Linked DNA regions of Flammeovirga agarivorans. The protein of the gene in region 2 interacts with the protein of the main gene of each other region in a pairwise test. Links are inferred from orthologs where the notes say so. Each region holds a gene or a part of one and is shown on either strand. Other genes may lie near its edges.

Region 1 (3,175 bases), on a different replicon or contig from region 2:
GTCAATCAATTAATTCAAAGAAGGTTAAGGATTGCTTACGATAATAAAGAAATCACAGATTTTCAGTTTTTAAAGTTGATTGAAAACTCAGATGAATTAATTGACATTATGGGTAAATGTGAAAGAATTCACAATACTCCTATGCCATCATCACACTCTTATCTTCTGAAAACATACATCTATGTATATGCTATCATTATGCCTTTCGGTTTAATTGATAATCTTAGCTGGTGGACTATTCCTGCAGTTATGATGATCTATTACATAGCAATGAGTATTGTTACTATTTCAGAGGAAATTGAAGATCCATTTGGTAAAGATCCAAACGATTTACCAGTTGATAGGATCGCTCAAAATATTTACAACAACGTTCAAGAAATTATTACCAAATAAATGTCCAAAATTTATTACCTCTCTACTTGTTCAACATGCAAGAGAATCATTGAGGAAATAGGAAAAGATAAGTTTGATGTATTTCAGGATATCAAAACTGAAAAAATCACTTCGGAACAAATTGAAGAGATGAAGGCTCTTTCAGGATCATATGATTCTTTATTCAGTAGAAGATCTAGACAATTTAGACCAATGGGACTACATGAAAAGGACTTATCTGAGGAAGATTATAAATCGTTAATACTTCAAGAATATTCTTTTTTAAAAAGACCTGTTATTATTGCAAATAATCAGATATTTGTAGGAAATAGTAAAAAAGAAGTGGAAAAAGCGAAAGCTGCCCTTTCTTAAAAAATTATGGGAAGAATATTAGCAATAGATTACGGTACTAAAAGAACTGGCTTTGCCGTTACTGATCCGATGAAGATTATCGCATCATCATTAGAAACAGTTCAAACCAATGTGGCAATGCAGTTTATTAAAGACTACCTAGTAAAAGAGGAAGTAGATCAGTTTGTCATTGGCTTACCTGTCGGACTAGATGGATTAGAAACCGACAATACTAAACCAACTAAATCTTTTGCAAAGAAATTGCAACAAAATTTCCCTAATATTCCACTAGCCTATATTGATGAGCGATTTACATCTAAAATGGCTGAACAATCAATGTTGGCAAGTGGCATGAAAAAGAAAGACAGAAGAGTAAAAGGTAATGTAGATAAAATCAGTGCCACTATTATTCTTCAATCCTACATGGATCAGCAAAGTTTTTAATCTCAAACAAATAACAGTCAAATGATATATCCTGTAGTAGCTTATGGCGACCCCGTATTAAGAAAAGTTGCCATTGACTTTACAAAAGATGAATTAAACGAAGTTAGCACTTTAATAGACGACATGTTCGAAACTATGTCAGGTGCTCAGGGAGTTGGACTTGCAGGTCCACAGATTGGAAAAGCTAAACGTATCTTTGTTATTGATTCTAACTTAATGTTAGAAGAGGGATCTGAAGAAACAGGTTACAAAGGTGCTTTTATCAACGCTGAAATTATTGAAGAGTTTGGTGAAGATGTTGGTTTTGACGAAGGTTGTTTAAGTATTCCTGGCATCAACGGTGAAGTGGTGAGACCTGAAGGTGTAATTATCAAATACCTTGATGAAAGCTTAAAAGAAAGAGAAGAGAAATTCACTGGTGTAACTGCAAGAGTTATCCAACATGAATATGATCACATTGAAGGTGTTTTATTTACTGATTATTTATCTCCAATTAAAAAGAGGTTAATTAAAAGTAAATTAAATAACATCACAAAAGGAAAAGCTCCTCATGCTTACAGAATGAGATTTCCGAAAAAATAATTAATTTTAAGCTACTCAAAATTGAGTAGCTTTTTTTTAAATATTTTGGCGAGTACTTGTACTCACTTTATACGATTACTTTTTAAATATTACGATGAGATTACTTACTCTGTTTTTGGTTTCTTTTCTATTATTCGGATGTGGAAATGATGAAATCAATTGGAGCACTCCTACCAGCCTTGACCAATACTTTATGGATGAAATCAACAAGCATAGAGAAGATCAACAGTTACAACCTCTTACTTTTAATGTCACTTTCTTTGAAGAGTCAAAGAGATTTGCTGCTAAGTTGGCGGATAATCCAGGAATGAGGGAACAACTCTCAAAAGAAGAAGAAGAGAACGGCTACTATAAACAAAGAATACAAGTAATTACCGACGCAAGTGACATAAGAGGGTGTACGGGCTTTGCTTCTTTTTCCAATCTTAATCCTACTCCAGATGTTGTGAAAATTATGGCTCAAGCATGTTCAAACACGCTTGATAATCGCAATTCTAATACTTTTGGCGGTGCCGTATTTCAAAATTCCAATACAGGTGATTATTTTTATGTAACTTTCGTCGGCCGATTAGATAATTAATTAACGTATTCCATGTCACAACATCAAGAAAATTTCAAAATTGCTTTAGTACAATTTGATCCTCAATGGATGAATCCTACGGCAAACTTAGCTCTCCTCGAAGAAAAACTTTGGACAATTGATGAACAGGTCGATTTAGTGGTTTTACCAGAACTATTTACGACAGGATTTCATACTACGGCTGCAGAAAAAGCTGAACCAATAGGTCTGACTACTTCAAAATGGTTAATGCAACAATCTAAAAGAATGAATGCAGCAATTATTGGAAGTTTTCCTATACGTCAAGACCGTTTAATATATAACCGCTCATTATTTGCAAGGCCAAATGGTCATATATCCCATTATGACAAAAGGCATTTATTCAGAATGGCGTCTGAACATATGGCTTTCACTCATGGGAAATTTCAAGTGGTAGAAGAATGGAAAGGTTGGAGAATTAACCCAATCATTTGTTATGACCTAAGGTTCCCACTATGGTGTAGAAACACTAACAACGATTATGATATTCTTTTATGCTTAGCCAATTGGCCTAAGCCTCGAATTGAAGCTTGGGATGCTTTGCTTAAAGCTAGAGCCATTGAGAACTTATCCTATACAGTAGGCGTTAATCGTGTTGGTAACGATCCACATGGAGTTGAATATAATGGACAATCTGCCGTTTATAACCCAAAGGGACAACTCGTTAATGAGCTTTCTGAAGAAGATGAAATCCAAATTATCACTTTATCATATAAGGAAGTTCAACAAATCAGAGAGTCTTTCCCTACTCACCTAGATGCTGATCACTTCACTCTTCAATTATAATTAGTTATTGGATAGTATTTTCATACATATTTTTATTGGTCT
Region 2 (3,253 bases):
TTATGAAGGTAATATTATATCCGATTTGTATGAGTTTACGGATGCGTCTTATGATTTAATTCCAATTGTGATAGATGAGGAGTATCTAGGTCAATATGTATATCGAGTTACATTAGTCACTCAGACCTGGAATGAAAGTACTAATGAACGACATTCGCTTCTTTTATTTCAATCGGTACAATTAGAGGAATTTAATTATAGTGTTGAAACTCCTATGGTCATTAGAAGAAGGTTTATTGTTCCAAATGACTATCAAGTAAAGCTTAGATCAAACAGTGCTTCTTTTTTATTAACTGAGAGATATAGCGAAGATCCTGAGGTACATGTTTATGAAGTAACAGGAGATTTATCTGAAGACCACTCCACCTATTTGGAAATAGTTAACGGTAATAATAACGAGAAATCCTACGTTCCGTTATTTTATTACCAACGAGAAGAAGCTGTATTTACAGCTCAAGACCTAAAGTCTTCAACAGCAAAACTTGATACTGATAAAATCAAGTTAACGAGTGGATATAATAGTTTAACCGGTCGTTCTTATTTTATTAAGGATGATCAATCTGCTGAATTACGCATGTTGTTTGAAGTGAATGAAACGGGGGATTTAATCATTCCTAAAATCTTTTCAGATGTAGCGCCAAAGCTCTTTATCAATAATTATGAAGAAGTAAGTTCAACGGTTTATAAGATAACAGCATATGAATATGATATCAATACAGGAAAAGTAAAATCATATAGCACTTTGAAGGAGGACAACTTAGTAAATGCTTATTCAAAAACACCTAAAGAGAATTTATCTTATCAGAATTCACAAAATATCGATACCTATTCAATATGGACTCGCTATAAGCAGACAGGAAGTATCTCTGACGGTACAGCATTCCAGTTAAGACTTTTCGTTAATAGTTCAGATCCTATTCAAGGGTTTGTTCCAATTGTACACCCTGATTTATCAAAGCTTCATCAGGTGAATTTAAATATCAATGACCTTGAAGTGGAAGAGAAAAGGATTATGGTATATGAAAGTTTTTTAGAACAGTCTTCTCTTCTTCTAAAGAATTTTTTGAGTATCGATATCACCAATAAATAAATATAAAAAAGGCTGAGATAATCAAATGATTATCTCAGCCTTTTTTGAATCTATTAATTTAAGAACCCAGAAAGATTCTTTTTTCCTTATACAAGACCTGCAGATACTAAGTATTCAGCAATTTGTACAGTGTTTGTTGCTGCACCTTTACGTAAGTTGTCAGCTACAATCCACATGTTTACAGTTTTTTCTTGTGTTTCGTCTCTTCTGATACGACCTACAAATGTTTCATCTCTATTATGCGATGTCAATGGCATTGGATATACATTGTTGGCAGGATCGTCTTGAATGATGATACCAGGAGCATCAGCAAGGATCTGACGTAATTCAGCTTCGTCGAACTCGTTTTCGAACTCAATATTTACTGATTCAGAGTGACCACCAACTGTAGGAATACGAACTGTAGTAGCAGTAACTTTTACAGAATCGTCTTCTAAGATTTTCTTAGTTTCATTGATCATCTTCATCTCCTCTTTAGTGTATCCATTATCTTGGAATACATCGATGTGAGGAAGAACGTTTAAGTCAATTGTGTGTGGATAAACTTTGTTTACCTCTTGCTCTTGACCTGCAGAAACAGCTCTTTCAGCAAATAATTGATCTACTGCAGCTTTACCTGAACCAGTAACTGATTGGTAAGTAGAAACTACAACACGCTTAATTTTATATTTTTCATGCAAAGGACCAATTGCTACAATCATTTGGATTGTTGAACAGTTAGGGTTTGCAATAATTTTATCTTCTTTAGTTAATGACTTTGCATTTACTTCAGGAACGATCAGTTTTTTAGAAGGGTCCATTCTCCATGCAGAAGAGTTGTCAATAACAGTAGATCCAACTTCTGCAAACTTTGGTGCATATTCTAATGATGTTCCTCCACCTGCTGAGAAAATAGCAATATCAGGCTTTTGGGCAATTGCTTCTTCAGCAGTTACAACTGTATATTCTTTTCCATCATAAGTGAACTTTTTACCTGCAGATCTTGCAGAAGCTACTAATAATAACTCATCGAAATGGAAATTTCTTTCTTTGATAACATTTAGGATTTGTTCTCCCACAAGTCCTGTTGCGCCTACTACTGCTAATTTCATAATTAGTGCTTGATTGTGTTGGTTTGTTTGAAAATAATCGCTTGAGTGTTTAACTCTAGAATTAGATTATAGCTGTAAAACTAAATAATCTAATTTAAATATGTTATTAATGTAACTGATTTATACAATAATAACACAGTTTGTTATATACAAAACAGCATCAATCTATTTGACTAGATTGATGCTGAGCTTATATCTGAATTTCTTTACTTAATTAAAGAACGTTTTTACTATTCTTTGCTAAGTCATACAGTAACTCTCTTGCTCTGTGTAGCTGTGCTTTGATGGTACCTAGTGGAGCATCCAATTCAGCAGCAATCTCATCGTAAGATTTTTCTTCAAAATATCTCAGTTTTACAAGTCTCTGATATTTTGGAGGTAAAAGACTCACAAATTCATGTACAATCTGAATCTTTTGTTTTTTGATTGCTTCTTCATGTGGAGTCAACCCTGAGTCTTGAATATTCATACTCATGGTATCACCATCTTTATTGGTTACTTCAGCATCAATAGAATATGTTTCTAATTTCTTTTTACGGATAAAATCAATAGCGTTATTAGAGCCAATTCTGAAGAGCCACGTACTAAAAGTATAGTCTTTTTTAAACTTTGATAGATTTTTAAATGCTTTAGCGAAGGCTTCAATGGTTAGATCTTCTGCGTCATCCACATTTCTAACCATTTTCAAGATCGTATGGTATACCGATTTACGGTAACGACTCATTAGCTTTGCATAAGCTTGTTCATTACCAGCAATCGCTTCGTCTATTAATTTAAAATCTTCTAGCGCTTTTTGGGAAAACTGTCTGTCTAAATCCATGTGTTTCGCTTTGAGATCACTGAGGATACTCCTATAATTATTTGATATGCAATAAGCATTAAGTCCATAATAGTTATTTGCCACCACTTGTACTTGGTTTTAGTGACCGAGCAGAATTTGCAAAAGCATAAAGTGACGAGCAAAATACGTATAATTAGCAGCATAGGTATGAACAATAAATTTGCCATACTTTGTGGTACTAATAGTAAATATATAAAATATACTGCTATGTGAGAAGTGCTAAGTGTACCT

Evidence for each region.
Region 1: the proteins of HGP29_RS00815 (region 2) and def interact in binary tests that used the Escherichia coli proteins (3 or more experiments, as listed by UniProt). The link is inferred for Flammeovirga agarivorans from one-to-one orthologs.

Annotation. Positions count from the first base shown.
Region 1 is NZ_JABAIL010000004.1:741,246-744,420, forward strand. The notes cover bases 136-2,968. They hold def (peptide deformylase), read left to right. Parts: upstream 136-1,188; coding sequence 1,189-1,749; downstream 1,750-2,968. Other genes in these bases: HGP29_RS15935 (bestrophin family protein), read left to right, coding at 136-393; HGP29_RS15940 (arsenate reductase family protein), read left to right, coding at 394-744; ruvX (Holliday junction resolvase RuvX), read left to right, coding at 751-1,167; HGP29_RS15955 (hypothetical protein), read left to right, coding at 1,844-2,329; HGP29_RS15960 (amidohydrolase), read left to right, coding at 2,342-2,968. Also shown: more of HGP29_RS15935, read left to right, coding at 1-135; more of HGP29_RS15960, read left to right, coding at 2,969-3,133; HGP29_RS15965 (sodium:calcium antiporter), read left to right, coding at 3,141-3,175. UniProt on the Escherichia coli protein: Removes the formyl group from the N-terminal Met of newly synthesized proteins. Requires at least a dipeptide for an efficient rate of reaction. N-terminal L-methionine is a prerequisite for activity but the enzyme has broad specificity at other positions.
Region 2 is NZ_JABAIL010000001.1:176,610-179,862, forward strand. What follows is about bases 180-3,090. They hold HGP29_RS00815 (aspartate-semialdehyde dehydrogenase), read right to left. Parts: upstream 2,182-3,090; coding sequence 1,177-2,181; downstream 180-1,176. Other genes in these bases: HGP29_RS00810 (hypothetical protein), read left to right, coding at 180-1,090; HGP29_RS00820 (sigma-70 family RNA polymerase sigma factor), read right to left, coding at 2,396-3,001; HGP29_RS00825 (glycosyltransferase), read right to left, coding at 2,992-3,090. In the rest of the region: more of HGP29_RS00810, read left to right, coding at 1-179; more of HGP29_RS00825, read right to left, coding at 3,091-3,253.